2 regions of the Brevibacillus sp. NL20B1 genome follow, and region 2 is predicted to be linked to the other one. Evidence: riboswitches for the same ligand, from Rfam matches in the RefSeq annotation. Region 2 holds a riboswitch; the other holds the start of a gene.
The links. Region 2 has a riboswitch for thiamine pyrophosphate ahead of thiS (sulfur carrier protein ThiS). Riboswitches for the same ligand answer to the same signal wherever they lie in the genome.
Positions count from the first base shown of each region.

Region 1 (15,791 bases), on a different contig from region 2:
ATATCATTCTCGGCATTGTTCAGGGGTTGACGGAGTTCCTGCCGATTTCCAGCACCGGTCATCTGGTGCTGTTCCGCAAGCTGTTCGGTCTGCAGGAAGCCGGCCTGCTCTTTGACACGATGCTTCACTTTGGGACGCTGATCGCCGTCGTCATTGTGCTTTGGCCGGAGATTCGTCACGTCCTGATTAACCCGACCGGCAAACTGGCCCGCCTGCTGGTCGTCGGCACCATTCCCACTGCCGTCATCGGCCTGACATTTGAAGACTATTTTGAGGAGATTTCCCGGACCGGTGTGACGATCGGGTGGGAGTTTCTCGCCACCGGCGTGATTATCTGGGGAGTGGAATCAATGCGCAGGGGGACGCGGAAGTTCGACGAGATCAACTACACGGACGCCCTGATCATCGGTACGCTGCAAGGCGCCGCCATCCTGCCCGCCATCTCCCGCTCCGGCCTGACAATTGCCGGTTCGCTTATGCGCGGCATCAATCGCGCCGATGCAGCTCGCTTTTCTTTTTTGCTGTCGCTTCCGGCCATTCTGGGAGCTACCGGACTGCAGACGCTCAAGCTGGTCAGGCAACCGGTGGAAACGGACGCGATGATTCCGATGCTGGTGGGTACGATGTGTGCCGCCATCGCCGGATACGTGGCCATACGCTGGATGCTGAAGATCATCAGCACCGGCTCGATGAAAGGCTTTGCCGTTTATGTCTGGGTCCTGGGCATTATCATCCTCGGCATGCAGTATTTCGGCGGATAGCCAAACAATAAGCCGGCGCTGCCGCCGGCTCTTTCACTTTATGTGCTCCTTGTCTCCGTACCGGCTGGCCACCAGTTTGGCCACCAGCAGCACGAGGCCGTAAAACGCCGTAGCCAGGAGCGATGTGGCCAGCCAGGTGGCGGTCCCCAATAACAGGTAGAGCAGGACGTGAGCGACAAAAATGCCCAACAGCCAGATCCCGATGTTCATCCGGTTGATAAAGGCGACCAGACTGCGCAACCAACAGACACCTCCAACTTGTGCAGATACTGTTGTTATTGCCCCTGCGGCCGCTTCTTATCCCCGTCCGGCCAAACTTCCGGGTCCCGCTGTCGGTCCTGCACCTGAAAGCCCGCCCGCTCCAGAATTTCGGCCAGCACATCCAACGGTGTGTTGGCCACCTGGGCAAACATCCGCCTTGTATGCAAATGCTGGGCGTGGGGAAAATCGTCCGATAGCTGCCTGCGCAATTTTTTTCCACTGTGGTCCTCATCCGTAAACACGTACACCTCGTCGGCCGTCTCCAGTTTTTCCGCAAGCCGCCCCGCCTTGTCCGTGCTGTACGACCCGTATGTGCAGTAAATCAATACCGGTTCGGCCAAAACCTGCAGAAGCCGCTCCCTGTCCGTTTTTCCCTCGACAATAATGACACGTTCTTCCACGCGGCCACGCCTCCTTTTCCAGCGAGGTGATACGTTTAGTATACCCGTTCCAAAAGCGGCCGGAAATAGACCGCCGGGAACATCTGGCTGCGTAACACAGACGCCTGCCGGGGGAAGCTAAAGGTGAACCAGGGGGAAAGGAGCGTGCACCATGGCACAGTGGAAAAGCGCCAAAAATTTGAACCAGAAAGGCTTGGCTGTCACCGGCCTGACGAGCAGCACAATCGCTGACGACACGCACACGGAAGACAACCAGGGAACTTCGCAGCAGCGCAAGCAGAAGGAGCAGCCCGAGCCCCGGCCCATGTAAGGACCGCTTGTCTCTCATACAGCCGTCTTATACAAGGCGGCTGTTTTGGTACCGAGGGAGCGAATCGCTTCCCGCACGTACCCGTTTTGTCAGCCTTCCCACACCCTGCTGACCTCCCGCAATTCTGTGCCGTCAAATGACAATCGGTAGATATCGGGCATGGAAAGTTGTTGCCAGAAATGATAATCGTACCGTTTGTCAAACACATTCATGATTAATGCCATCAAATTGCCATGGGTGCCGATGACGACGTTCTTTCCGGAAAACCTGGTTAAAACCTGCTCGATTGCTTTGATTCCCCTCTTTTGGGCAGCGGCATTCGACTCCCCGCCTTCCCATGAAAAATGCTCGTCTTCCCACACCCGTGCGACGGCGTATTGAAAATCCTCCACGGGTTTTTCAGACAAGATTCTTTCCTTGAACCCTTCCTCGATCTCCACCGCTTTCCCAATGGAATGGGCTATGCCTTCGACGGTTTGAATCGCTCGTCTGTACGGACTTGATATGACATGATCGACGTTTTTCCGCTTGAGCAATTCGGTTACTTTTTTCGCGTCCAGGCAGCCGCGCTCGGACAATGGCCGGTTTCTTTCATCCGGCGTATAAACGGAATGGGCGTGCCGCACAAGATACAGATTGGTTCCCATCAGATGCTCCCCCCAGGGATTCCCATATTTTGTTTTATTGTATCATTTCGAATCCATCTTGACGTGTACCTTAACCCGACACCGACATGTTCGTCCCGGACGGTGCAGTGATTGTCATCATTTCATTTCTTTGCAGAGATGTACGAGCCTTGCGAAAAAATGATTGCATTCCACCATCTCACGTCATATAATCTAACATAAAAATTAACATGTCAGATTATCTGACACAGAAAAGGAGTGGATTGCATGGAACCGACACTGCCTCTTCTCGCTTCCGCAGTGGATGCCACCTGGGTGATGGTCTCCGCCATTTTGGTGATCTTCATGCAGGCCGGATTCGCGCTGTTGGAGGCTGGGTCGACGCGCATGAAAAACGCCGGACACATCGCCGGCAAGACGGTCCTGACGTTTGGAATCTGCACCTTGGCGTTTTGGGCCCTGGGCTTCGGCCTGACGTTTGGCAACGGCAATTCGTTCATCGGACTGACCGGCTTTTTCTTCAACGGAACGGAGGAACAGGCGGCTGCGGCCTACGAATCCCTTTCCTTCGCCAACATTCCGGTCGGGATCAAGTTCCTGTTTCAACTGGCTTTTGCCGGCGTCTCCCTCTCCATCGCCTGGGGCGGCTTCGCCGAGCGCGCCAAACTTTCTGTCTACGTCGTTTTCGGAATATTGTATACGATCTTAATTTATCCGGTTGTCGGCCATTGGATCTGGGGGGGCGGATGGCTGGCGGACCACGGCAAACAGGATTTTGCCGGATCGACGGTCGTCCACCTGACCGGAGCAACCGCCGCTCTCGTCGCCACCATCCTGCTCAAGCCGCGCCTCGGCAAGTACAACAAAGACGGCAGTTCCAACTTGATACCCGGTCACAATCAGGTCTACACCACGCTGGGGGTCATCATCTTGTGGATTGGCTGGTTTGGCTTCAACGCGGGGTCTGCGTTTGGCTCCGTCTCCGGCCTCTTTGGCCATGTGGCGCTGACGACCAACCTCGCGGCCGCGTCCGGTGCGGTTGCCGCTCTGGGCATCGCGTGGGCTGTCACGGGGAAAGCAGACATCCCGAGCATGCTGAACGGCGTGCTGGCCGCCCTGGTGGCAATCACCGCTTCCTGCGCGTTTGTGGAACCGTGGGCTGCGATTGTCATCGGGTCCGTGGCAGGTATTCTTACATTCTATACTGCCATCTGGTTTGATCGGATGGGCATTGACGATCCAATCTACGCCTTCTCCGTCCACGGCATCGCCGGCATCTGGGGAACGCTGTCCAACGGCTTTTTTGCCGCTCCCGCCCTGGTAGAAAAAGTGGGCGTCGGGATGCCGGGCCTGTTCTACGGCGGCGGCTTCCACCAACTGGGCGTTCAGGCGTTGGGTGTATTTGCCGCGCTGGTGTATGTGCTTGTCGCTTCGTACGTCATTCTCGCCATCATGAAGAAAACGATGGGACTTCGCGTAACCGAAGAAGAAGAGGTGATGGGCCTTGACCTTAGCGAACACGGGGGATACGGATATCCCGAACTGCTGCAATCGGAACGCCCTTACGTTTCCGCCCCACAAAGGCGATCCACTCATTCTCTCACTTGAGGATTGTCACCGCATCGCGGACGCCGGTTCGTTTCAGGAACTGCTCTCCCTGCGCCGGGAGCTCTTGAACCTGTCCCGGTTGGAAGGGATGAATCGGGCCGGGGAAATGGCACCGTACGCCGTGACTGTCAATCTGATCCACGACAAGGTGATCCGCCAGGGCGTGCTGCTCGCCGTGCGCCACCTGGCGAAAATGGGCGTAGGCACGCCGCCCGTCCCGTTCGCCTTTCTCCAGTTTGGCAGCGGCGGGCGAAGCGAACAGGCCGTCATCAGCGATCAGGACAACGGACTTGTCTACCGGATTCTTGACGGCATGGACAAACGGGAGATGGAGCGTGTGGAAAACTACTTTCACCTGCTGGGGGCTGCCATCGTGCAGGGCTTGGAACAAGTAGGCTATCCGCCCTGCCGGGGCAACGTCACCTGCGTGTCGGCCCGCTGGCGCGGCAGCACGGACCAATGGATGGAGCGCCTCGCCGCCTGGGCTGCCGATCCGGTGTGGGAGCACGCCCGCTATCTCCTGTTGGTGGGCGACGCCCGCATCCTCTGGGGGGAGCCGGATGTGGTCGCCCCGCTGATCAAGCAGTACCGGAGGCTGCTCGCCCACAACCCGATTCTGATCGGCAGGCTTGTGAGCAACACCCGCTTCCACCGGATTCCGCTCACGTGGCTGGGCCGGATCGCTCCGGACATCACCGGCCGCTACCAGGGCGCGATCAACCTAAAATACGGCGTGTATCTGCCGATCGTCAACGTCGTCCGCCACTTCGCCCTGGCTCACGGCATTCACGCCGCCTCCACGCTGGAGCGGCTGGCTGCCCTGCGGGAAGCAGGCATCTGGCCGGTGGCGTTTTGCCGGGAGGTGGAGCACCACTTCCGGCTGCTGCTGGGCCTTAGGCTGATCGCTCCGCTGCACTGGCGGGACGGCACCTACGCCAGCAACAGCTACGTCAAACTGTCGGAGTTGTCGTCGGATACGCTCTCAATGCTGCGCGAGGCAATGAAGCTGGCGCTGCGGTTGCAGAAATGGACAAAAAAAATGCTGGCCGCGTACCCGGAATAGGGAGGTGCCGGCATGCACACCAGAGACCTGTGGGAACGCTTGCGGCAGATGAGCCGGGCCGCTGAGACAGTTCGAATGCCGTCAGCGGACCGGGACCTTGGCAATCCGGGGCTAATCGCCTTTCTCCGCTCGCTGCGGCGCGAACGAAAGGAAGCGGAGGGCCGGCTGCCGCTCGCCGATTTGGAAGTGGTCGTCGTCGATCTGGAGACGACTGGCTTTTCCCCTGACCGCGGTGACACCATCCTCTCCATCGGTGCCGTGGCGATGCGGGGAGACCAACTGCTTTTGGGAGAATCGTTTTACAGCCTGGTCGACCCCGGCCGGCCGATTCCTCCCCACATCGCCTCCCTTACCGGGATACGCGACGAGATGGTTCGCACCGCGCCCGATCCGGCTGCCGCGCTCCAGCGCTTTTTCCAGTTTGTCGGCGACCGGCCGCTGGTCGCCCACCACTCCCGCCACGAGCGGCAGTTTTTTCGGGCGGCGTTATGGAAACATGGCCGCCGGCGGTTTACGCATCGGCTGCTGGACACCATGCTGTTGGTCCGCGTGTCGGGCGAGGTGATCGGCAACAGCTCGCTGGACGCCCTGTGCGCCGCCCACGGCATTCACATCTCCCGCCGTCACCACGCCTACTGCGATGCCGTCGCCGCCGCCTCGCTCTGGGGGATCTACCTGAGAAAGGCGATTGAGCAGGGATATACCGATTTGGGGGAGATCTACGAGGAACTCAGATAAAAAGGCTGTCCGTCAGTCTTGTCGGACAGCCTTCCGTCATGGTTCTTCCACAAATACCTCGTCGCCTTCCGACACCCGCCCCTGGGTGACGACGGACGCGTACACGCCGAAGTGGTTGCGGTGCCGCTTTACCACCGTTTTCAGCACAGCCGGATGCAGCTCCAGCGTATCCGGGTCGATGTTGATGGAGATGCAGCGTTCGCAAGGCTTGTTCACCTGCAGTTCCACGTCATTGATGCGCAGCCGCCTGCCCAGCCAGGCATCCTCGGCAAACGGCGTGTCCTCATCCAGCACGACTACAAAATTGGCCCGAAAGCGGCGAGGGTCCAGACTCTCCCGGCCAATCAGGCGGGCGATCTCCCGCAGCGAGGCATCGGTCACCAGCAGGATGTGATCTTCCCAGTTTTCTCCGCCTTCACGCGGTGTGCTGCGCACAGCAGTCACCGGCCGTCCCGTCGTCTCAGCCACCCTGGCGAACAGCGTCTCCTCCCAGCCGTACACGGTACCGTCCGGCGCGGTCACGCGCACCTCCGGATAGGCGTCCTCGCCGCTCTCCGCTGCCAGCCGGGCGGTGAAGCCCAAGACGCCCGGAACTGCATCCGCACTGAGATACTTGCCGTTCCTGTCCCGGAAGTAATAGCCCCGGTCGCCGTACACGCCAAATGCGTCCACGCGGCACGTCGTCAGCCGCTCGCCGCCCATAGCCTTGACGGGATGACGAAAAATCGCCGCAAGCGTCCCCGCTTTTTTCATCCCAGCCGCCTCCTCCGCCTGTTTTCCAGCGTTTCTCTATCCCGTAATGAACGAATTGCGCACCCGGCTCCAAAACGTGAGCCGCTTGTAGCGGGCAAACTTCACTTTGTCCACGCCGACGCGGCAGGTGATGGAGCACACGTCCTGCCAGACTGCCTGCTCCCGGTCCAACCCGATCATGATCTGTGGATTCATCACGATCAGTTCGACCTCGTGGTGCTTGGGCAGCACCAGCGAGCTGTTGATCGTCCGGTAGGCCTGATTGTTGATCGATGCGATCTCCGAGAGCTGAATCGCTTCGATGGAAGGATGGACGAGCGCTCCGTTCACCGCTTTGTTGTACGCCGTGCTTCCAGACGGGGAAGAGACGATCAGGCCGTCTCCGCGAAACGTCTCAAACTCGTCGCCGTTTATGTACACACAGGCCACCAGCGTGGACAGGGACGCATTGCGGATCACCAGTTCGTTGAGCGCCCATTTGTGAATGATGCGGCCGTCGCGGGTCAGAATGCGGCACGAAACGGTGGGGTATTCGGCGACAAACGGCTTCGTCTGCTCTTTGAGAGCCTGTACGAACGCATCCAGCTCGTTTGGCCGCCAGTCCGCGTAAAAGCCCAAATGGCCGGTGTGGATGCCGACGTATGTCGGTTCAAAGCCGTATTGATGCACCGCTTCCAACAGCGTTCCGTCCCCGCCGATGGAGAGCACGAGATCAGGCGTCTCGCCCTCTTCCCGGACAAAGCAGTACGGGCTGTCCTCGCCCAGCAGTTTTTCCTTCAGCTCCCGTTCTACCTCCCGGGAGTAGTCGTCATTCCGCAGTACGGTGGCAATTTTCATGGTGGTCTACCCTCACTTTACGCACATACATGCCTGCTATTCACAATGTTACAGGAACACTCCGGTGGCCGGGATGCCGACGCGGGCTACCAGCGCTCCGCCGCAAAACGGCCGGAGCGAAACTCCTCCAGCCGCCGCCTCGTCGCAGGCGACAACTGCTCCGGCAATTCTGACCAAGCAAAAAAGCGCATATCCGCCACTTCCGGGTCAGACTTTGGCCGTTCATGCTGGCGGTACCGGGTGACGTGGAACAGCGCGATGTGATCCCGCTTCCCTTCCCGCTCGCTGTAGTAGAGGTGGCAGATCCTCATCTCGCTCGCCTCTATGCCGCACTCTTCCCACAGCTCACGCCGGGCCGCCTCCAAAAACGTCTCTCCCTTTTTCACTCCTCCGCCCGGCAAATACCATCCGCTCACATACGTGTGGCGCACCAGCAGCACGCCTTTTTCATCGTCCGTGACAATCAGCCGGACACCCAGCGTCAGCGGCCTGCGGATACGCCAATACAGTTTGAGCAGCGGGTAGTACCAGGCCATCGTTTTCCACTCCCTGTGATTCCATTCCTGTTGCTACCATTCTACACTACCGCGAAATCCACCGCCATAGCAGGCACACGGCAGGTCAGCGCAGTGCCAGATGGCAGAATCAGGAATTGCAATCCGGTGTTATTCGCAAAAAACGGGCCCTATTCTGGGCCCGTTAATGCTAGGCAAACCGTTTTTCCAACTCCCGGACAATCGCCTCCGCCTTGCGCATCCAGACCTGTTCCACAGGTGCGTCCTTGTCCACCGGCTCCTGAAACTGGTTCATGGCAGCCGAGGCGACAGGCGAGTAATATCCGATGTCTTCCTCCACACCGGTCTGGTAGACGTGTTTCAGCACAAACGGCGTCCCCAGTTCCAACCAGGCGTCCGGGCTGTCCAGTTCCCCTTCCATGACCGTCACCGGCAGCCGCAGATACACCATCCCCTGATCGTCCAGCTTGCGGTCAAAATACCCCCGGTGGTAATCCCAGTTGGCCAGGGTAAAGCCGTCCGGTTCGAGCGATTCGCGAAAGAATCCAAACGTGCCTCTCGTACCCGCCAAACTGCTTTCAATCGGTTGCATCTCCATCCCTGCCTTTTTCGGATTCTACCCGGTAGTGTGCGACAAACGGCGCGGTTGTACTCAAACATCGGTGAAAATGGAAAAAGCCTCCCGCCGGATACAGCCCGGCAGAGGCTTCGTGCTGGTGTTATGGTCAAATGAGGGAAATCGACAGCAGGGTAAACAGCGCCAGAGGAATCACCTTGCGGCGGCAACGGCGCTTTTTCTTCTTGTGAACAGGCACTCTGAACACGCCGAACGGAACAGGGTAGAAGTATGGATAGCTGGGGTATGGGTATGGACTGAAATCAGTATACGGGCTTACCTGGGAATACGGGTTGCCGTACAAATTGATGTTGTTTTGCAGCGTGACGTTGCCCTGGGGTCCAGCGGTTTCGTAGGGACTGACCGCTTCGTACGGACTTACCATTTCGGCAGGTTGTTCAAACGGTGCGGTTTGCTCGTAGGGGCTCACCACTCCCTCAGATTTGCCGGACGGACCGGCTGACTCAAAGGGACTCACCATCCCGTACGGACTCTCAGCGGGGCCGGTCTCGTAGGGACTTACCATCCCGTACGGACTGACGTTGGGCCCCACCTCGTAGGGACTTACCATCCCGTACGGACTGACGTCAGGCCCCATCTCGTATGGGCTTACCATCCCATATGGACTGACATTCGGCCCCACCTCGTAGGGACTCACCATCCCGTACGGACTGACGCCGGGCCCCATCTCGTAGGGACTTACCATCCCGTACGGACTGACGTTGGGACCTGTCGTACCGTATGGACTGACGGCACTCTCCCGAGGCGGACATCCGTCTTGCGGTCGTGATTTTTGCGGATACCGGCTGGAGACCGGCTCCACAGCTCCCATAACATCGGCCGGCCCCTCATCGTTTTCCTCAATTTCCACGTAGACGTGGAAATCGTCAACATCGAGAATTTTGCCCTCGTACACGCGGCCGTCCATCGCTTCGATCCGTACCTTTTGCCGCGCGTGCTTCTTGCAAATCTCCTGCACGGTTTCACGCATATCCTTTAACATGCTGACCGCCGCCGGTTCAGCCTGAAACAGTTGTTTTTGCGACGACTCCATGAAAACTCCTCCCCTTTTGTCGTTTCTGTATTACGATATACGCCTGCGTGTGGGGAGGTGTCTATTTTTCCAGGCAAGTCTAGCCCATTTTGCGGCCTTGTGACACGACACTCGTAAAGCGTTCGGGCAAAAACGGTTCCAGCCGTTCTGTCCGTCCCTGTTCCAGATAATCCGCCATCAGCTTGGCTGTGATCGGAGAAAGCAGAATGCCGTTGCGAAAGTGTCCGCCGGCGAGCGACAATCCCGACCATCCCGGCACCGGCCCCAACAATGGTTTGCCGTCGGCGGTAGCCGGGCGCAGTCCCGCCCATGCTTCCAAAAACGGGGCCGATGAGAGCGCCGGCACATACGGCATCACGCCGTTCAGCACGCCGGTCAAGCCTTCCAGCGTGACCTCCCGCTGGAAGCCGGCCTCGTCTTCCGTAGCGCCGAGGACGATTTTGCCGTCCCGTTTGGGCGTGATATAGCCCGTGCTGCCAAAAATCACTGTCTGCAGCGGAATCCCCGCCGAGTCGACCGCTGCGATCTGTCCACGCACCGGGAGAACGGGAATGGACAGCCCCAGCCAGCCCATCGCGATGCCGGCCCACGCCCCGGAGGCGATAATGGTTTCGTCGGCAAAGAGCGATCCCGCAGTCGTCTCGACGCCCACCACCCGGCTTCCTTCCGCGACGAAGCCCGTCACCACGCAGCCGGAAAGCAGCGTCACGCCCCGCCGCTTGCACGCCGTCACCAGTGCCTGCAGCAGCATCCGGTTGTTGACATGCCCTTCGGATGGCGAGTGGATCGCCGCGATCGCCCGATCCGTCAACAGCGGTTCAACGTCGCGGATGGCCGCTCCGGTCAGCCAGCGGACATCGTAACCGCTCTCCCGCTGCCAGGTGAACTTTGCGCGCAACTGCTCCGCTTCCTCTTCCGTCAACGCCACGGTCAACAGCCCGTCGATGCAAAGCTGCACATCTCTGCCCGCCTCTGCTTCCAGCTCCGCCGCCCATTCCGGGTAGAGGCGAAGCGACTCGATGCCCAAATCAAGCAGCGGGCCTGGCTGGGAAAATTCCTTGAGCGGAGCCAGCATGCCGGCCGCTGCGGAAGACGCCTGGCCGCCCCACGCCCCCTGCTCTGCCACCGTGACGGACAACCCGCGCCGCGACAGCTCGTAAGCCAAACTTAATCCGATGATGCCTCCGCCTACAATCAAACAATTCGTCATGGTTCTTCCTCTCCTCGATGGAACTGCGCCCCGCCCTGCTCAAGCGGCGAAGCCTGGGTAAACGCGCTGTTCTCCTGCCACCCCGCTGATGCCGCCCCACCGGACGAAAGCATGCAAAAAGCCCACCTTCCCCGGCAGGAAAGGTGGGCCGATGCACATCCGCAAACACAGACAGCTCTTTTGCTTGCAACCACTTCCCTGCGCCAGCATGATCTGGATCAGGTGCAAAGGGTCGACGGTCATCGCTTCCGTCCTCTCAGCCCTGCGTGATGGACTCCCCCAGTAGCTTTCCGTTATGTCGTTTACACCCTTCAGTATAGACTTGCGGCCGCTCCCTGGCAAGAGCGCGGCGCTCAGTCCTCGTCTTTCACATCGTAGCTTTCAGGAATGGGCTCGTTTCGGGTCGCCTCCTCCCATTCCCTCAGTTTGCGGATCTGTTCCAGATGATGTTGAAACTGGTCCTTGTTGATCAGGTATTCTTCGCCGTTGTGAACGGCACGGATGCGTCCCTCGCGGATTTTTTCCAGAATAAACGTCTCCGGCAGTTCCAGGTAGGCAGCGGTCTCGGACACAGTCAGGTACGTCTTATTGCTTTCCACGCAGTCTCGCTTCCAGTGCTGCTTTTTGCTGTTCATACCCCGGTTTGCCCAGCAGGGCGAACATGTTCGCCTTGTAGGCTTCCACTCCGGGTTGGTCAAACGGGTTGACCCCGAGCAGATATCCGCTAATGCCGCATGCCTTTTCAAAGAAGTAGATCAGCTCACCGAGATGGTAGGCCGTCGCTTCCGGAATTTCCACCACGAGGTTGGGCACGCCGCCGTCCACATGGGCCAGGAGCGTTCCTTCAAACGCTTTTTTGTTGACGAAGTCCATGCCCTTGCCTGCGAGAAAATTCAACCCGTCGAGATCGTCCGGATCTTCGCTGATCGTAACGTCCACCGCCGGCTTGGACACAGCCACCACTGTTTCAAACAGGTGGCGCATGCCGTCCTGGATGTATTGTCCCAGCGAGTGCAGATCGGCGGAGAACTCGGCAGATGCAGGAAAAATCCCCTTGCCGTCCTTGCCCTCCGACTCGCCGAACAGCTGCTTCCACCACTCGGCAAAATAGCGGAACTGCGGCTCGTAGCTGACCAGCAGCTCGACGGTTTTGCCTTTGCGGTAGAGCGCGTTGCGGACAGCCGCGTACTGGTAGCACGGATTGTCTTCCAGAACAGGCGTCAGGTAACGCTCGCGGGCAGCAGCAGCGCCCTGCATCAGTGCATCGATATCGGCGCCGCTCACGGCAATCGGCAAAAGACCTACTGCAGTCAGCACGGAGTAGCGTCCGCCGACGTCGTCGGGGATGACGAACGTTTCGTACCCTTCCTCGTCAGCCAGCCGTTTCAACGCGCCTTTCGCCTTGTCCGTAGTCGCGTAGATGCGTTTTTTCGCTTCCTCACGTCCGTATTTTTTCTCCAACCAGGCGCGGAACAGACGAAACGCGATGGCCGGTTCCGTCGTGGTGCCCGATTTGGAGATGACATTAATGGACACGTCTTTCCCTTCGAGAACATCCATCAGATGGGAGACGTAGACCGGGCTGATATTGTTGCCGACGAAGTAAATCTCCGGCGTGCGCCGTTTGGACTTGGGCAGCAGGTTGTAAAAGTGGTGGCCCAGCACATCCACGACGGCTTTGGCCCCCAGGTACGAACCGCCGATCCCGATGACCAGCAGCACATCAGACTCCGCTTGAATTTTCGCGGCTGCCTGTTTGATCCGTTCATATTCATCCTTGTCATAGTGAATGGGCAAATCGACCCAGCCGAGAAAATCACTGCCAGCCCCCGTCTTGTTGTGCAACAACTCGTGTGCCTGTTTGATTGCAGGGGCAAGCTGTGTCCATTCGTGCGGCCGGACAAAGCCCAGAGCATTCGAGCAGTCGAAACGAAGAACTTGGTTCATGGTTCCCTCCATAAAAAGACATGTTTGTATCTGTTTCTCATCTTATCATGTTTACCTTTGAGCCGGCAGAGAAAGAAGTCGGATCTGTCCTGCGGCGAAGAAATCTGCCGCATAATTGTGAACATTTTGTGAACGATTCCAACCCAATTGTTACCTTTTCCCTTCAGCCGCGTAAAACCATTCGAATCTTATCATTTGAATCTTATATCATGATGGATCAAGGAGACAGGATCGTATGAAAAAACGCTGGTGGATCGTCGGCTCCGTCGCTGTCGTACTGGGCGTGGGAGCCGCAAGCATGGCCCTGTTGGGCTCACCGCAGGGAGCAGGAATGCCTGTAAGCGTGGGAAAGGTCACCACGGCCGCGCTGGAGACCAAGGTACTCACCTCCGGGATCGTCACTGTCGCAGACAAGCAACGGGTATACGCCAATGTCAGCGGAATCCTGCGCGAGTTTGCCGTGAAGGAGGGGGATGTCGTCAAAAAGGGACAGGTCATCGGCAAGATCGACACGTCTGACGTGGAAAGCCGGATCATGGAGATCGACGCGCAGATCGAACTGGCCCGGGCCAACCTGTCCAAGGCACAGGCCGGCAGCGAACCGGAAGAACTGGCGCAGGAGCGGGAGCGCGTCGCCCAGGCGGAGCGGGATTACGACAATGCCAAACGGGAGTACGAGCGCATCCGGCAGCTGCATGAGTCAGGCGCCACTACCCAGCAGGAGCTGGACAAGGCGAAGGCGCAGCTGGACTCGGCGCTGTCTCAACTCAACGTGACCAGGCAGCAGTACGCGCTGAAACAAAAAGGGCCGCGCAAGGAAGAGATCGCCTCCCTGCAGGCACAGATCAACTCCCGCCTGGCGGAGAAGGCCCTGTTGGAAAAAGAACGCGTGCAAAGCGTGCTGGTCGCCCCGACCGACGGCACAGTCATCGACCGGGCCGCAGAAAACAGCCAATACGTGAACAAGGGAACGGAAATCCTGACGATCGCCAATCTGAACCACCTGTTGATCGAAGCGGACATCAACGAGTCCGACGTCAGCAAGATCAAACTCGGGCAGACTGCGGTGATCGAAGGCAGCGCGCTGGGCAAGCAAAGGCTGAACGCCAAGGTGATCCGCATCTCCCCGATCGCCGTCACGACGCCAAACAGCTCGGGACAAGGAGAAAAGACCCGGGTAAAAGTGACGCTGGAACCAAGCGGAGACTTGTCCGCCTTGAAACCTGGCTTTCACGTCGACATCGACATATCCGTGCAAAAGATCGACAACGCCCGGCAGGTGCCGATCGAAGCGGTGCAGCAGGAAGCGGACGGCAGCACGTTTGTCTGGGTGGCGGAAAACGGCGCGGCGAAAAAGCGGAAAGTGACCGTGGGCGTGGAAAACGAGCTGTTCGCTGAGATCACGTCGGGATTGAAAGGGGACGAACAAGTGATTCTCGGTCCGTTTGACACCCTCCAGGAGAACGCACCGGTCCTCCCATCCGAGGAACCGCAGAATTCGGGCATCTAACCTGTTCGGAAGAAAGGAGGTCGACCGATGCTGCACGTCGAAGGCCTGACAAAATCGTACAAGACGGGCGAGTCGGTACTGCCCATCCTGAAAGGTGTCTCGCTCACCGTGGAAAAAGGGGAATTCGTCGCCATCATGGGGCCGTCCGGCTCCGGCAAATCGACATTCATGAACATGCTCGGCTGCCTCGACAGACCTGATTCCGGCACCTACACGCTGGACGGGATTGAAGTCAGCAAACTGTCCGACAAGCAGCTCGCGCAGGTGCGCAATCAAAAAATCGGCTTCGTCTTTCAATCCTTTAATCTCCTGCCCCGTTCCACGGCGCTGCACAACGTGGAACTGCCGATGATGTACGCCGGTGTAGGACGGTCGGAACGGCGAAAACGGGCACTGGAAGCGCTGGAGCGGGTCGGACTGGCTGAACGCGTCCACCACAAGCCGACACAGCTCTCCGGGGGGCAGCGGCAGCGCGTGGCCATTGCCCGCGCGCTGGTAAATCGGCCGTCCATCCTGTTGGCTGACGAGCCGACCGGCAACCTGGACAGCCGCTCCGGCACCGAAATCATGGCCATGTTTCAGGAACTGCACAGCCAGGGCGTCACCATCATCCTGGTTACGCACGAGCCGGACATCGCCCAGCACGCGGAACGCATCGTCACATTCAAGGACGGCGTCATCATCCGCGACGAACGGGTGGAAAACCGGCTGATTGCCGTTCCGTCCGACGAGGTGATCACGACATGAACGTCTGGGAAAGTTTTCGCACCGCCCTGGAAGGCATTTGGGCAAACAAGATGCGCTCCGGCTTGACTATGCTGGGGATCGTGATCGGGATTACTTCAGTGATCGCCGTCACCGCCCTGGGGGAAGGCGGACAGAAAGCCATCATCAGCGAGATGGAGAAATTCGGTCAAAACTCGTTCAACGTCTTTGTTGATTACAACAGCAAGCAAGAGCATGCGCCGGAAGACCTTACGGTAGAGGACGCCGACGTGCTGAGCAAAATCAGTCCCAACATCGAACACATCGTGCCGATGAACCAATCCATGGCAATGCTCAAGGGACCAAAAAAGGAAGAGCGCGTCAACCTGTATGCCACGACGGCCGATTTTCCCAAGGTGCAGCCGACCATTAAAGTGTCCAAAGGACGTTTTTTCAGCGCCGCCGATGACAAGGAACTGCGGGCGGTGATCGTTCTGGAGGAAGAACTGGCACAGAAGCTGTTCGGCCAGATGAACCCGTTGGGCCAGCGCGTCCGCATGGGCAGCACCTCGCTGGTGGTGATCGGCACGTTCAAGGAAGACAAGTTTCGCTTTGACGTGGAGCAGTCCTACAGCGCCTACCTGCCCATCCGGTTTGACCAGAGCCGCTACGAAGAGCCATGGGTCAGCTACCTGATCGGCAAGGCCACCGACAAGGAGTCGGTCAATGCCGCCATGCAGCAGGCGATCCAGTACCTGAGCCGCAAGCACCAGAAAGAAAGCCACTACCGGGCCGTGAGCATGCAGCAGCAGGTCAGCCAGTTCAACCAGGTGACCGGCATACTGACGACGGTGTTCAGCGTGATCGCGGGCATTT
Region 1 is NZ_JAGTPT010000012.1:12,880-28,670, reverse strand. Features, by position in the region: gene KDN35_RS10065 (undecaprenyl-diphosphate phosphatase) at 1-761, shown strand, start outside; gene KDN35_RS10060 (hypothetical protein) at 795-1,001, opposite strand; gene KDN35_RS10055 (toprim domain-containing protein) at 1,037-1,423, opposite strand; gene KDN35_RS10050 (hypothetical protein) at 1,575-1,733, shown strand; gene KDN35_RS10045 (histidine phosphatase family protein) at 1,823-2,380, opposite strand; gene KDN35_RS10040 (ammonium transporter) at 2,627-3,967, shown strand; gene KDN35_RS10035 (DUF294 nucleotidyltransferase-like domain-containing protein) at 3,864-5,030, shown strand; gene KDN35_RS10030 (exonuclease domain-containing protein) at 5,043-5,768, shown strand; gene KDN35_RS10025 (MOSC domain-containing protein) at 5,805-6,521, opposite strand; gene KDN35_RS10020 (NAD kinase) at 6,558-7,358, opposite strand; gene KDN35_RS10015 (NUDIX domain-containing protein) at 7,445-7,894, opposite strand; gene KDN35_RS10010 (YugN family protein) at 8,064-8,465, opposite strand; gene KDN35_RS10005 (S1 domain-containing protein) at 8,599-9,543, opposite strand; gene thiO (glycine oxidase ThiO) at 9,623-10,753, opposite strand; TPP riboswitch at 10,932-11,044, opposite strand; gene KDN35_RS09995 (excisionase family DNA-binding protein) at 11,107-11,388, opposite strand; gene KDN35_RS09990 (glucose-6-phosphate isomerase) at 11,339-12,700, opposite strand; gene KDN35_RS09985 (efflux RND transporter periplasmic adaptor subunit) at 12,936-14,210, shown strand; gene KDN35_RS09980 (ABC transporter ATP-binding protein) at 14,238-14,957, shown strand; gene KDN35_RS09975 (ABC transporter permease) at 14,954-15,791, shown strand, end outside.
Region 1: another riboswitch for thiamine pyrophosphate. It lies ahead of thiO (glycine oxidase ThiO); the one in region 2 lies ahead of thiS (sulfur carrier protein ThiS).

Region 2 (15,791 bases):
TTTCAGTGAGGGACTGGCTGCCGCGCGGGTCGGTTACAAGTACGGGTACATCAATAAACAAGGGAAGTGGGCCATCAACCCTGTCTATCCGCTGGGGTCTGCCTACGAGTATGACAGAGGCGTCGATTTTCAAGAGGGGCTTGCTGTCATTACACAAGGGAACAAGTACGCCTTCATCAACAAAAGCGGCAAGTTTGTCTCGGCAGCGTATGACGAGGTCATGCCGTTTCAGGAAGGACTTGCCGCCGCGCGGGTCGGCAACCTGTGGGGGTATATCGACCAAAACGGAAAGGTGGTCGTCAAACCGCAATTTGACATCGCCAACGACTTTCACGAAGGCCTGGCCGCGGTAGCGCGAAACGGTCGGTACGGCTATATCGGCAAAAACGGTGCCTACGTCATCAAGCCGCAATTTTCAGTGGAGGGGCTCAATTACAATTACAGCGGCAAGCCGCGGTTGTTTGACTTTCATGAAGGATTGGCCCGGGTTATGATCAGCGGGAAGTACGGGTATATCGACAAAACAGGAAAGACCGTCATTTCACCGACGTTTGACACCCGCAATCAAACAGGTGACTATGCCACGGATTTTTCTGACGGCCTGGCAATGGTCAGGATCGGATACCGATTCGGTTATATTGACAAGACCGGAAAAATGGTGATCCCGGCACAGTTTGATGAAGCAGAGTCATTCTCCGAGGGGCTGGCGCGCGTCCGCGTCAAGGGGAAAGACGGATTTATCGACAAAACCGGAACATGGGTGATTTCGCCGCAATTTTCCCATGCACGCAGTTTTCAAGACGGTTTGGCGCTTGTGACGCCGGACGGGTCGAACGATCAAATCTATATTGATAAAAAAGGAAACTACGTAATGAAACAAGTGGCTGGAACTGACCTGATCCAATGAAGTGAGGGGCGAATGACTTCATGACCAGATAACGATCCCAGGCGGTTGATCGCTTAGCGCTTGGGATCGCAGATGCTTTTGCAAAAATACAGATACATGAGATAGGCGATTCGCCCGTTCTCCGTCTTGTGATCAATGCACCGCTTCAGGCATTTCACCATTTTTCTGTCGCAGCTGCACGCAAAATAGCCGCGTTTTTGGTAACACTTGTCGTGCATCATGCAGCACCAGTCTATCTCGTCAATGGGCGGATTTGGCCCAGAACAGCCGGGACCGCACCAGTTTCCGTAAAAACAGGGAATTGATCCAAAACGCCGCTTGCGGATTGGCACTTCGCATCACCGCCATGGAAAGAGTTACTACTACCATATCGGGTTTCGCCAAAAGTGATTGTACGCTTATCTGATCGACTGACGCTGCTTTTTCACCATTGACAGTTCGGGGATTGGCAGCCGGCGTCAAGACTGGCAGAATGAAGAGGACAAGCCAGCTTCCCTGTACAGGGCCGAAGCGTTTGACGAAGGAGAGAATTCCATGAAGACGGCATTATACCAGATCGCCTATCAAATCGGCATCCATCCCACAAAAATGGCCAAGCTGGTGCGGGAAGGCGAAATTACCGGCGAGGTGCCGGGAGACAACCCGCAGTCCAAGGAGGCCTGGATCGACCTCCTCTCCCTGCGCAATTACATCGAGTGGCAGCGTGAGCAGGGGCGACTGGACGAAGCAGCCTATTGGAAGGCGATTCGCCACATTGAACGAACGCTTAAAAACCGGTAACCCGCAGACAAGGCAAAGGAAGTGGAACACCCGCCGGGAAGAGCGTCCCCATCTGTCTTTGCGTTGTACACAGTACGAAACGTTTTCCGCCTCAAACACAAAATAGAAAGGTGCAGTCAACCATTCGCACTTCGCTTTGTTTCTACACATGAATTGTCGCTGAAAACGTGGTATGCTGATAAGGAACCTTAGTGAAAAGAGGAGAAAGACCATGAAGCGACCAGAAGACACGCGCGTCGTCGTCGGCATGTCCGGTGGGGTCGACTCCTCCGTGACGGCTTACCTGCTGAAACAACAGGGATACGACGTCATCGGCATCTTTATGAAAAACTGGGATGATACCGATGAATTTGGCCACTGCACGGCGGAAGAAGACTTCCAGGACGTCCGGCGCGTCTGCGAACAAATAGGCATCCCGTACTACACGGTTAACTTTGAAAAAGAATACATGGAGAAAGTCTTCCAGTATTTTTTGGATGAATATAAACGGGGACGCACGCCCAACCCGGATGTCATGTGCAACCGGGAAATCAAGTTTGGCGAACTGCTCGACAAGGTGATGGACCTCGGCGCCGATTACATTGCGACCGGCCACTATGCCCGGGTGGAGTACCGGGACGGAGCGTATCGGCTGCTGCGCGGTGTTGACACCAACAAGGATCAGTCCTACTTTCTCAACGCCCTGAATCAGCACCAATTGTCCAAAACGATGTTTCCGCTCGGTTCCCTGACCAAGCCGCAGGTGCGGGAGATCGCGGAAAAAGCGGGGCTGGCCACCGCCAAGAAGAAGGACAGCACCGGGATCTGTTTCATCGGGGAGCGCAATTTCCGCGAGTTTCTGCAAAACTATCTGCCCGCCAAACCGGGGAACATCGAAACGGTGGACGGCGAAGTGATCGGCCGCCACGATGGCTTGATGTATTACACCCTGGGACAGCGGCAGGGGCTGGGTATCGGCGGCGGACACGGAAAGACCGGCCAACCGTGGTTTGTGGTTGACAAGGATTTGGAGCGCAACGTGCTGATTGTCGCCGAAGGGGCCGGCCATCCCCGCCTTTACTCTACCAGTCTGATCGCTACTGACGTGAACTGGATCAGCGGCAAGGAGCCGGAGTCTTCCTTTACCTGTACAGCCAAGTTTCGCTACCGACAACCGGATCAAGGTGTGACGGTGCATCTTCGCGAAGGCAACACCGTGGAGGTCGTCTTTGATCAGCCGCAAAAAGCGGTTACGCCGGGACAAGCCGTTGTCTTCTACAACGGGGAGGAGTGCCTCGGCGGCGGAATCATCGACCAGGTGACGCGGCTGGATGCAGAGAATTAACGCGGATGGGAGAATCGGAACGTGGAAGCGACACAGAAATCAAAGCTGATCATCGTTTCGTTTTTGCTGGGAGCGATACTCATCGGGGGACTGGCCTACATGGGCTTGTACACCACAAGTCAGGAGCACGTGTCGATGATTCACGAAAAGATCGCCAGCCAAGGGGGAAAGGTGACAGCCATTACCGTCGTCCCTGTGGATGAGAGCCCGTTTGAGAAGAGCGGAAAAGGAAACACGATCTACAAAATCACGTACGAAAAGGACGGCAACACCTTGACGGCGTGGTATCGCTCGATCAATCATTCCTCGATCATCAAAGAGGAAGAAGCGTGGATTCTCCCCAGGTAACACCCGAGAAAACAAAGAGATGACAGGGGATGTGAGTGCATGAACATGATCAATGCGGAACAACTGCGCGACCTGGCAAGCCTGATCCGCAGGCTGGAGCCAAATCTGGCGGGAGCGTCGCTGACGATCCTGGCATACGAGCAACGCGATGCCATTGCCAAGGCGTTGGTGGAAGGACTGGGTGCCGACGTACCGGTACAGACCAGTTCGGGGGAGTACGCCAACCATCTGGCTGTTGTCCGGGTGGGAGGCAACAAGTACACGATCGCCCAGGACTGGCGGGAGGTGTACATTGCCGAGATCAATTACTGTCCATGCCGGATTCCGCCGCAATCGCACGGACTGCTCGTCTATCATAATGATTATCCCGGCGTGATTTACGACGTGTCCCGCATATTAGCCGACAATCAAATCAACATCTCCAAATTGAATGTCTCCCGAGAGCAAAAAGGGAAAAACGCGCTGCTCGTGTCCGTTACCGACGAAGCCATTACGCCTGACGTGGTCACTGCCATTGAGAAACTGCCGCAGATCACCCGCGTGATTTCCCTCCAATGAAGCACACGGCCGTCCGCAACCGCGGGCGGCTGTTTTTTGTACATCATTTGTACATCAGCAGATGGATGAGCGGGACGGGGCTGTATTCGGTCTGGTGGCCAAAATCGGGCCCCTCCAAATTGTACGAGACCCGGGCTGGGAGAAACGCTTCTGATTTGTCCGCTCCCCTCATATGTATAAAAGGGATGAACATGAAAATGTAAGAGGAGGAGTGGCCATCGATGATCTACGCGCAGCCGGGACAACCAGGGGCAAAGGTTTCGTTCAAAAAGCGGTACGAAAATTTTATCGGAGGGAAATGGGTTCCGCCGGTAAAAGGGGAGTACTTTGAAAATGTCACGCCCATAACGGGACGGGCATTTTGCGAAGTGCCGCGCTCCACGGCGGACGATATTGAATTGGCGCTGGATGCGGCTCATGAGGCAAAAGCAGCGTGGGGGCGCACATCACCGGCAGAGCGGGCGGCCCTCTTGAACAAAATCGCCGACCGCATGGAAGCCAATCTGGAAATGCTGGCCGTAGCGGAAACGTGGGACAACGGCAAGCCGATTCGCGAGGCGCTGGCAGCCGATCTGCCGCTGGCGATCGATCATTTCCGCTACTTTGCCGGCTGCATCCGGGCCCAGGAAGGAAGCATCAGCCAAATCGACGAGCACACGGTGGCCTACCATTTCCACGAGCCGCTCGGCGTCGTCGGTCAAATCATCCCGTGGAACTTTCCGCTGCTGATGGCCGTATGGAAACTGGCTCCGGCACTCGCCGCAGGCAACTGCGTCGTGTTGAAGCCGGCCGAACAGACGCCCGCGTCCGTTCTGGTCTTCCTCGAACTGGTGCAGGACCTCATTCCGCCCGGTGTCGTCAATGTGGTCAACGGCTTTGGACTGGAAGCCGGCAAACCGCTGGCCACCAGCAACCGGATCGCCAAAATTGCCTTTACAGGGGAGACGACGACCGGCCGCCTGATCATGCAGTACGCGTCGCAAAACATCATCCCGGTGACGCTGGAGTTGGGCGGCAAGTCGCCAAACATCTTCTTTGAGGACGTCTGCGCCAAGGATGACGCGTTTTTCAACAAAGCGGTGGAAGGATTCGTCATGTTTGCGCTCAATCAGGGCGAGGTCTGCACGTGCCCGTCACGCGCCTTTATCCAGGAGTCGATATACGACCGGTTCATGGAAAAAGCGCTGGCCCGCGTTGCGGCGATCAAGCAGGGCAACCCGCTCGACACAGAGACGATGATCGGTGCGCAGGCGTCGGCGGAACAATTGGAAAAAATCCTCTCCTACCTCGACATCGGCAGACAGGAAGGGGCTCAGTGTCTGATCGGCGGCGAGCGGAACATCCTTCCCGGCGAGCTGAAAGACGGGTACTACGTCAAGCCGACCGTGTTCAAAGGGCATAACAAGATGCGCATTTTCCAGGAAGAGATCTTCGGCCCGGTCGTCTCCGTGGCCACCTTCCGGAACCAGGAGGAAGCGCTGGAACTGGCCAACGACACGCTGTACGGGCTGGGGGCAGGCGTTTGGACCCGCGACGTGAATCTGGCGTACCGGATGGGGCGCGAGATCCAGGCCGGCCGCGTCTGGACCAACTGCTACCACGCCTATCCGGCGCATGCCGCGTTTGGCGGGTACAAGGTATCCGGCATTGGCCGCGAGACGCACAAGATGATGCTTGAGCACTATCAGCAGACGAAAAACCTGTTGGTCAGCTACAGCCCGGATGCGCTCGGATTGTTCTGAGCGAGACAAAGCCCCTGTAAAAGGAGGAAGCGCATGGGCACAGTGCCGAAAGTGCTGGCAACAGAAGCGGCGCTGCGGTTGATCGAGCGGCTGAAGGAGAGGTACGGACCGCTGTTGTTCCACCAGTCGGGCGGTTGCTGCGATGGCAGCTCGCCGATGTGCTATCCGCGCGGAGAATTTCTCATCGGGGAAAACGACGTGCTGTTGGGCGAGATCGGCGAGACGCCGTTTTACATGAGCGCCGCCCAGTACGAATACTGGAAGCACACGCAGCTCATCATCGACGTGGTGCCGGGGAGAGGGGGCATGTTCTCCCTGGAAGGGCCGGAGGGCGTCCGCTTTCTCACCCGCTCGCGGGTGTTTACCGACGAGGAGATCCGCACGTTAAAAGAATCTGGCGAGCTGTGACAAGCGGCGGCGCGGTAAACTTCCGAAGCAAGTAACAAAGCATCCCGGAGGATCATCTTCGGGATGCTTTTTTTGCGGCAAACGTGTGAGCGTTTGGGCGAGACAAACACCTATCTGCCTCGCATTGAATACATGGAAGAGAGAGACAAAACGCGAAGGAGGAGGCGCATGCAAATTCATGTGGTGCAGCCGGGACAGACACTGTCAGGCATCGCCCAGGCGTACGATTCGTCTGTCGAAGCGATCGCGCGGGCCAATGAGCTCCCTGATCCCGGCAGGCTTGTCGTCGGACAGGCGCTGGTGATCCCCATCCGGGGCAGCTATTACTGGGTGAGGCAGGGTGATACGCTGTACACCATTGGCCAGCGTTTTGGCATCAGTGCCGCGGAACTGGCCCGGGCCAATCAAATTTCACAATTCCGTCCCCTGCAGGTAGGGATGCGGTTGTTCATTCCGCCGCGCCCGCGACCGGCGGCTGACTTTAACGCCTATGCCGAGCCGCGGCGAACGGTGACCCCGGCATTGGAGGCAGACGTGCGCAGAGCGGCGCCGCATCTGACGTATCTGGCGCCGTTCAGCTTTCGGATCAGGCGGGACGGCACGCTGTCGCCCCCGCCGCTAAATGACTTTGCGCAGATTGCCCGGGAGAATCGGAACGTCCTGATGATGGTGGTCACCAATCTGGAGGGGGAACGGTTCAGTTCAGATCTGGGCAGCCTGGTGTTGAACGACATGTCAGTGCAAAACCGGCTGCTGGACAACATCATCAGTACATCGCAGCGGCTTGGTTTTGGCGACATACACTTCGACTTGGAAGCTCTGCCTGCTGCTGATCGGGACGCCTACGTCCGCTTTTTGCGACGCGCCCGCCAGCGGGCGAGCGCAGTGGGAAAAATGGTCTCCGCCGCCCTGGCACCCAAGACCAGAGCAGATCAGCCTGGTCTTTGGTACCCCGCCCACGACTACCGGGCAATCGGAGAAATCGTCGACTTTGTCGTGATCATGACGTACGAATGGGGATACAGCGGCGGTCCGCCCATGCCGGTTTCGCCCATTGGTCCCGTACGCCGGGTCCTGGAGTACGCCTTGACGGAAATGCCCGCCAACAAAATCTTGATGGGCCAGAATTTGTACGGGTACGACTGGAGGCTGCCCTTCCAGCCCGGCACGACCGCTCGCTCCCTCAGCCCGCAGGCGGCAATCGCGTTGGCACGGGAGCGGAACGTCAACATTCAGTACGATTATCAAGCGCAGGCGCCGTTTTTCGAGTACACGGACGACGATCAGAACCGCCATCGCGTCTGGTTCGAAGACGCCCGTTCGATCCAGGCCAAGTTCAACCTGGTCAAGGAACTGGGCCTGCGCGGCGTCAGCTACTGGAAATTGGGGCTGCCGTTTCCGCAAAACTGGCTGTTGATCGAAGACAATTTTCGCGTTCGCAAACGAGTGTGAAGACTACGCAGAAACAAAAGGCGTACCTCCGAACGGGGCGTACGCCTTTTTCTTCGCCTGCCACTCATGGTATGATGGTGCAAAACGGAAGAAGGAGAGGGCATATGGGAGAATGCAGACTGAATCACAGCGTGGAAGACGTGCGGGCGAAGCTGGCGGAGCAGACGCCCTACCTGCCCGAAGCGCTGGCAGCCCGTCTTGAGGAATTGCTCGCAACGCCGCTGTCCCAGGAGACGTTGAACGAACTGTTTCATTTGTTGAAAAAATACGATCTCGCTTCGCCGGAGGAACGAGCAGAACGGGAGCAAAAACTGGCGCGACTGGCCGGCTGAGCGACACGTACATACGGCAGTATCCGGACGAGGGAGACTTGCGTGAAGCGAAATGGATAAAACCTGCTGGAAGACAAAAATCGGCAGTAAGGAGCGGCTATGAACAACCGATTGTACTATGACGATCCGTATTTGCACACCTTTGAAGCAAGCGTGCTGAAATGGGGGACGGAACCCGACGGGACACCGTACGTGGTGCTGGACCGCACTGCCTTTTACCCGACAGGGGGAGGGCAGCCCTGCGATTTGGGCGAGCTGGGCGGCATCCGCGTCATCGACGTGGTGGAAGTGGACGGTGACATCCGCCACCGCTTGGAAGCTCCGCTGCCCCAGGAGCGGCAGCAGATTGCGGGCCAAATCGATTGGCCCAGGCGGTTTGATCACATGCAGCAGCACGCCGGGCAGCACATCCTCTCGGCGTCGTTTGTCGAGGTACTGGGGGCAGAGACCGTCGCCTTTCACCTCGGCAGGGATTACGTCACCATTGATGTCCGGTTGGATGAGCTGTCCATTCAGCAGGCGGAGCAGGTAGAAGCCCTGGCCAACCGCATCGTGCTGGAAAACCGGCCCATCGAGGCACGGTTTGTCACGGACGCTGAACTGGCCCTCATGCCTCTTTGCAAACAGCCAACCGTCAGCGAAAACATTCGTGTGGTAATTATCCCGGACTTTGACTACAACCCCTGCGGCGGCACCCATCCGGCTCGGACCGGCGAAGTGGGGCCGATTAAAATCATCGGGTGGGAGCGGCACCGCGGCAACATCCGGGTCACGTTCCTCTGCGGTTGGCGGGCTCTCGCCGACTATTCCCGCAAGCATCTGCTGCTGCGTGAGTTGACCCGCACGCTGAGTGCCGGCGAGCCGGAGTTGGCCGAGCAGGTACAGCGGCTGGTGACAGAACGGGAGCAGCTGAAAGCGGCGCTGGAGGAAAAAGAAACACAATTGCTCGAAGGAGAAGCGCAGTCTCTGCTGGCGCAGGCGGTACCGCTGTCTGACGTACGGCTGGTGAAGGCCGTGTGGGCTGGCCGGAGCATGCAGCAGCTGCAGCAGCTCGCCAAACTGGTAACGGCACAGGCAGCGGACGCGGTCTGTCTGTTCGCGGCCGAGGGAGACAAGCTGCAGATTCTGTTCGCTCGCGGCGAGCAGGTGGCGCTGCCGATGAACCAGTTGCTCAAGGATACGCTGCCCTTGATCGACGGCAAAGGAGGCGGCAATCCTGCGCTGGCCCAGGGAGGGGGCGCGCCGATTCTTCCTGCGGAAGCGGTGCTGGCACACGCCTGCCGGCTGCTGGAAGAATCGATCAGGGTATAACAGGACTGACGCTTTTTCAAGAAAGGAGAGATAGACATGTCGCTGTGGCAAACGGGAGATTTGGTACGCGTCTCCTACAGAACGGGCGAATACGTGACGGAAGTGTTGGAAAATCACGGGGACAAACTGCTGGTCAAGGTGCTTGCGGTATTGAAATACCCGACGCAGGGCGACCTGCACAACCCATACGAGGTGGATGTGCCGCTGTTTCATCAGCGTCCCGCGCTGTCTTATCAGGAAAAGATCATGGTGCCCAGTCAGACCGTGATCCGTTACGGTGGAGCGGTGCCCGACTACAAGGAATCGGTTCAGACCGCTTTGGAGCGGGAGATGGACAAACTGCGCAAAATGGTCACGTGGGCCCAGCGCTGTCTCGACGAGTTGGAGGCACTGCGCAAGGAGACCTTTACAAACTAAGGGCAGCGTGCTACTGTAGTAGTCGAGCAAGCAAAACTGCATAGCGCAAATACCAAACGGGGGCCGAGCATAGTCGGCTGAGATTGTAACGAATGTGTTACTGACCGTTGAACCTGACCTGGGTCATGCCAGCGGAGGAAGAGGTATCGGCTGCATTAACGCACTGTCGTGATTTCGTGCCGCGACACGCGGACCGAAGTGCGATCACTGCACATGCATAACCAAAACCATCCGTGGCGGATGGTTTTTTTGTTTGCCGTCCGCCCGACATCGGTGCAAACGGCTTCTTCTGTCTGGACTTCGGTCAGGCAGGGAAGCCGTTTTTTTATCGGCTGGAAGACGACAAGCGGCCGGCCATTCCCGACGGCGCTGACGAAAGGAGGGGGACCATGCTGGTACAGTTGAACGGCAAACGCGTGGAGCTGGACGACGAGGTTAATACTGTCAGAGCCCTGCTAATGTCCTACCAACTGCAGGAAAAGATCGTGGTCGTGGAGCGCAACGGCGAGATTGTCGACCGCGCCCGTTATGAAACCACGCCAGTCGCAGACGGCGATCGAATCGAAATCGTTCACTTTGTCGGAGGAGGCTGACAAGATGGATACATTGAAAATTGGACCGTATGAGTTTCGTTCCCGCCTCTTGCTGGGAACCGGTAAATTTCCCGATTTGGACACGCAGACCCAGGCGGTGGCAGTATCGGAAGCGGAGATCCTTACCTTTGCCGTGCGCCGGCTCAATTTGGAAGATCCGCACGCGCCCAACTTTTTGGAACGGTTGGATTTGAAAAAATTCACCCTGCTGCCAAACACGGCAGGCGCTTACACGGCCGAGGAGGCGGTGCGGATCGCCCGGCTGGCCAAGGCGTCGGGGCTGTGCGACATGATCAAGGTGGAAGTGATCGGCGATCCCAAGACGCTTCTGCCTGATCCGATCGGCACCTTGGAGGCATCCCGCATCCTGGTGCAAGAAGGCTTCATCGTATTGACCTACACCAACGATGACCCGATTCTCGCCAAGCGGCTGCAGGAAGTGGGTGTGCACGCAGTCATGCCGGGAGCGTCTCCGATCGGTTCCGGCCAAGGGATTCTCAATGAGCACAACCTGCGCTTCATCATCGAAGACGCCAAGGTTCCGGTTATCGTGGACGCGGGCATCGGGTCTCCGGCCGACTGCGCCAAGGCGATGGAGTTGGGTGCGGACGGCGTCCTGCTGAACACGGCCGTGGCGCTGGCAGACAACCCGGTGCTGATGGCCGAAGCGATGAAATTGGCCGTGGAGGCGGGGCGCAAGGGTTTCCTCGCCGGGCGCATCCCGAAAAAGCGTTACGCCTCGGCCAGCAGTCCGACAGAAGGGATGATTGAATAACGTGGAACGCGTCACGGCAGCTATAGCCGAGCGGAGAGAAGAGTTGTTTGCCCTGCTGGCCGAACTCGTCGCTCATCCCACGGTCAGCCCGCCTGCCCGCAACAGCGGCGGCGCGCAGAGCCTGATCGCCCGAAAACTGGACGAGCTGGGCTTTGAGGTAGATCGCTGGCCGGTCTTTCCCGGCGATGACAACGTGGTGGGCCGCCTGCGGGGCACTGCGCCGGAGCGGGCGCACAGCCTGATCATCAACGGACATATAGACGTGGCGGAAGTGGGCGACGACAGCGGCTGGACCTATCCGCCGTTTACGCTTACCCGGGGCCGGGACGGACGCCTGTACGGACGCGGCGTCGCCGACATGAAAGGCGGGCTGGCAGCCAGCCTGTTTGCCATCCGGATGCTGCGCGAGCACGGAATCGAGCTGAAAGGCGACCTGATTTTTCAATCGGTGATCGGCGAAGAAGCGGGGGAAGCAGGCACTCTCTCCGCCATCGAACGGGGCTATTCCGCCGACTACGCCGTCGTGGTGGACACCAGCCACCTGCACATGCAGGGACAGGGCGGTGTGATTACCGGCTGGATCACGGTAGAAAGCCCCGTCACCCTGCACGACGGGATGCGGGCAAAAACCATCCATGCCGGCGGACGCGTGCACGGTGCCTCCGCGATCGAAAAGATGATGAAGATCATCGCCTCGCTGCAGGAGCTGGAACGCCACTGGGCAGTGATGAAGTCGTACCCGGGATTTTCGCCGGGCAGCAACACGATCAACCCCGCGGTCATCGAGGGCGGTCGGCATGCGGCATTTATCGCCGACCGCTGCGCGCTGTGGATCACCGTCCATTTTTACCCCAACGAATCGCATGAAGCGATCATTCAAGAAATCGAAGCCCATGTGCAGGCGGCGGCTGCGGCTGACCCGTGGCTGCGGGACCACCCGCCCACATTCCGGTGGGGAGGACGGTCGATGATCGAAGAGCGGGGCGAGATTTTCCCCTCGCTGGAATTGGATCAAAACCATCCGGCGCTGTCCAGACTGAAGCAGGCCTATCAGGCGGTGATGCAGCGTACACCTGTGGTGGACATGTCCGGAACGGTAACGGACGCAGGCTGGTTTGCCCACGCCGGCATTCCGGCGGTGATCTTCGGACCCGGCGAGCTGTCCCAGGCCCATGCCGTTGACGAGTCGATCGATCCAGACGAACTGGTCCGCTTTGCGCAAATCATGGCCCGGTTTCTCGCAGACTGGTGCAACACGGAAAAGGAGTGAATGTCCTCGTGGCCACTTTTACAGAGCGCCTGTTGAATCGCGTCGCTCCGATTTGGGAGCGTTCGCATCGTCATCCGTTCGTAACCGGCTTGGGCGACGGCAGTCTGCCGGTTGAATCGTTCCGGTTTTACCTGAAGCAGGATTACGTCTACCTGATCGACTACGCCAAACTGTTCGCAATCGCCAGTACCAAGGCAGACGATCTGGCCACCAGCGCCAGATTTGCCGCCCTGCAGGAGTCGACGCTTCATTACGAGATGGAACTGCACCGGCAGTACGCTGCCCGCTTCGGGATTTCCCGCGAAGAACTGGAGGCGACCGAGCCGTCATTTGTCATGCTGGCCTACACCAGCTACATGCTGAAAGTAGCCCACCAAGGCACGCTCGCCGAACTGGTCAGCGCCGTTCTTCCCTGCACGTGGAGCTATTGGGAGATCGGCAAGCAACTGGCGCAGGTGGACGGCGCACTGGATCATCCGCTCTACGGTGAGTGGGTGCGCACCTACAGCTCCGACGAGTTCGGCCAACATGCACAGTGGCTGATCGGACTGATGGATCAACTGGCGGAAGGCAAAAGTGAACGGGAGCTGAACCGTCTGGAAGAGCATTTTCTCAATACCTCGAGCATGGAGTATCTGTTTTGGGATATGGCATACCGGAGGGAAATGTGGCCGTGCGAGAAAAACTAGCCTTCGCCGGCGTCCGATTCTCCTACGGGGAGAAGGCCATTCTCGACGGATTTCAGCTTGCGGTCGGACGCGGCGAACTGGTCAGCCTGATCGGGCCGAGCGGGATTGGCAAAAGCACGCTGTTTCAGCTGGCGGCAGGCCTTCTGGAGCCGCAACACGGCGAGATCAGGCTGGACGGGGAACCGGCAGCCCGGCGGCTGGGGCAGGTCGCCTATATGCCGCAGCGTGATCTGCTGATGCCGTGGCGGACAGTCGTGGAAAACGCCGCGCTGCCGTTGGAGATTCAGGGCATGCCGCGCAGGGAGGCACAGGCCCGGGTAAGGCAGGAGCTGCCACGCTTCGGTTTGGACGGCTGGGCGGATGCTTATCCGGCGCAGCTCTCCGGCGGCATGCGGCAGCGGGTATCGTTTTTGCGCGCGCTGATGACGGGCAGCGACCTCTTGCTCCTGGACGAGCCGTTCAGCGCTTTGGACGGCATCACCCGGATGGAGATGCAGGAGTGGCTGCTTACGATGTGGCAGCAGACGGGTTGCACGATGTTGTTGATCACCCACGACATCGACGAGGCGATCCTGCTGGCGGACCGAATCGTCGTGCTGCTTGGCAGCCCGATCAGCAGTCCGGTGGAACTGGACGTCCCGGTGCCGCGGCCGCGCTCGCTGGCGAGCCGCAGTCATCCGGCGTTTCAGGCGCTGCGCGGGCAGATTTGGGAGCTGTTGCGGCAATCGGCCACGGCACAGCCGGTCGGGAGGTATGCGTGATGAAGACGGTTCACCAGGGTATCTGGTTTGGCCTCTCGTTCGTGCTGCTCTTGGCCGGCTGGGAAGCGGTCTGCCGCCTGTTTGCCATCCCGCCGTTTATCCTTCCGCCGCCAAGTGCCGTGCTGCTGGCCGTATGGGATTTGCGCGAGCAGCTGTTCGGCCTGCACCTGTGGGCAACGCTGCGGGAAGTGCTGTTGGGGTTGTCGGCGTCGATCGTGTTTGGCATTGCGCTCGCCCTGATGATGAGTCTCAGCCGCCCGGTGGAACGGCTGGTCTATCCCTATATCGTGATTTCACAGACGATTCCCATCATCGCCCTGTCGCCTGTCTTCATCCTCTGGTTTGGCTACGAACTGTCGGGAAAAATCGCTGTGACGATCCTGTTCACGTTTTTTCCCATCGTCGTCAGCACCTATGATGGTCTGCGCGCGGCCGACCCGGAGATGGTCAACCTGCTGAGGACGATGGGGGCGTCGCGCTGGCAGATTTTTTCCAAACTGCAGCTTCCGGCCAGCCTGCCGCATTTTTTCAGCGGTCTGAAGGTAGCGGCCACGTACAGCGTAGGAGGGGCGACCATCGGCGAGTGGCTGGGCGCGAGCGAGGGATTGGGCTATTTCGGCCGGCGCGCATCGGGCAATTTTCAGGCACCCGCCCTGTTTGCCTCCGTGCTGCTGCTCTCTGCGCTCGGCATGCTGCTCTTCTGGCTGGCCGGCACGATTGAACGGCGGTTTGCACCACATGCGCGCACAAACACACGGAAACAGATGAAAACACAGTAAGGAGAATATTGAGCCATGAAACGTTATTCCAGATGGGCCAAGACATTGATGAGCTTGTCGCTGGCGGCCGGGCTGGCGGCGTGCGGCAGCCCGGCAGGAAGCGAGACGGCACCGCAAGCCAATCAGCCGGCGGCGGGCACAGGCGAGCCGACCGAACTGACCATCGCGCTCGACTGGTATCCAAACGCCGTGCACTCGTTCCTCTACGCGGCAGAAGAACAGGGTTATTTTCGTGAGGAAAACCTGAACGTCCACCTGCAAATGCCATCGGACACCAACGACCCGCTGAAAATGGTGGCGGTCGGCAAGGTGGACTTGGCCATCAGCTACCAGCCGCAGGTGGTGCAGGCTCGTTCCGAAGACATTCCGGTCGTCTCCATCGCGGCGCTCGTGCGCGAGCCGCTGAACGTGATCATGACGCGCAAGGACAGCGGTTTGGACACGCCGGAAAAGCTGGTTGGCAAAAACATTGGCTATCCGTCCATTCCGCTGGACGAGTCGATCGTCCGCACTGTGCTGAAGCATACGGGCGCGGACGATTCCAAGCTCAGTTTTACCAACATCGGCTTTGACATCATCCCGGCGCTCACAGCGAAACAAGTGGATGCGGTAGTGGGCGGCTATATCAACCACGAACAGTTGATCCTGGAGAAAAATGGCGTGCCCGTCAACGTTATCAAGCCCAGCGACTACGGCGTTCCTTCCTACTATGAGCTGGTTATAGCCACCAGCGACGAGACCTTGGGCAAAAAGCAGCAGGCGCTGGAGGCGTTCCTGCGGGCGGCTGCCAAAGGACAGGAATACGTGAAGAACCACAAGGCGGAAGCGCTCCAGCTCCTCTTGGACAAACAGGCCAAAGAGTTCCCGCTGGATCAAGATGTGGAAACAAAGAGCCTGGACATCTTGCTGCCGCTGATGGACGCGGGCGACCAGCCGTTCGGCACCCAGACGGCCGAATCCTATCAGAAGCTGATCGACTGGATGAAACAAGAGAAGCTGATCACAAACGACGTCAAGGTGGACGACGTCATGCGCAATCTGTTGAAGTAGTTGAAGATAACGAACAAGCCCAAACGTTCAACACGCGTTTGGGCTTGCTTTTATCCTGCACACCCCCTTTCCTTTTTGCTGACAATGGTCTTATAATGGAAAGGGGAAATCAGGACAAGGAGACGTTTTGATGAACGACAATCGCGAAGATCGCTACAATAAGCTGATTATCTGGACGTTTGTCGGCAGTGTGTTGATTTGTACGCTGTCCGTCGCCATTTACATGTACATGATCATGTTTTGAATAAACGGGAACAACAATGAAGCCACTGACGCCGGTCAGTGGCTTTTTTTG
Region 2 is NZ_JAGTPT010000002.1:4,720-20,510, forward strand. Features, by position in the region: gene KDN35_RS01770 (WG repeat-containing protein) at 1-907, shown strand, start outside; gene KDN35_RS20220 (phospholipase A2 family protein) at 961-1,209, opposite strand; gene KDN35_RS20045 (hypothetical protein) at 1,148-1,276, opposite strand; gene KDN35_RS01780 (hypothetical protein) at 1,442-1,687, shown strand; gene mnmA (tRNA 2-thiouridine(34) synthase MnmA) at 1,899-3,011, shown strand; gene KDN35_RS01790 (hypothetical protein) at 3,033-3,359, shown strand; gene KDN35_RS01795 (ACT domain-containing protein) at 3,405-3,917, shown strand; gene adh (aldehyde dehydrogenase) at 4,139-5,659, shown strand; gene KDN35_RS01805 (DUF779 domain-containing protein) at 5,693-6,067, shown strand; gene KDN35_RS01810 (glycoside hydrolase family 18 protein) at 6,236-7,519, shown strand; gene KDN35_RS01815 (50S ribosomal protein L7ae) at 7,624-7,851, shown strand; gene KDN35_RS01820 (alanyl-tRNA editing protein) at 7,951-9,162, shown strand; gene kapB (kinase-associated lipoprotein KapB) at 9,199-9,579, shown strand; TPP riboswitch at 9,626-9,736, shown strand; gene thiS (sulfur carrier protein ThiS) at 9,969-10,172, shown strand; gene KDN35_RS01835 (thiazole synthase) at 10,177-10,947, shown strand; gene KDN35_RS01840 (acetylornithine deacetylase) at 10,949-12,217, shown strand; gene tenA (thiaminase II) at 12,226-12,906, shown strand; gene KDN35_RS01850 (ABC transporter ATP-binding protein) at 12,891-13,667, shown strand; gene KDN35_RS01855 (ABC transporter permease) at 13,667-14,446, shown strand; gene KDN35_RS01860 (ABC transporter substrate-binding protein) at 14,462-15,496, shown strand; gene KDN35_RS01865 (glycosyltransferase family 4 protein) at 15,776-15,791, opposite strand, start outside.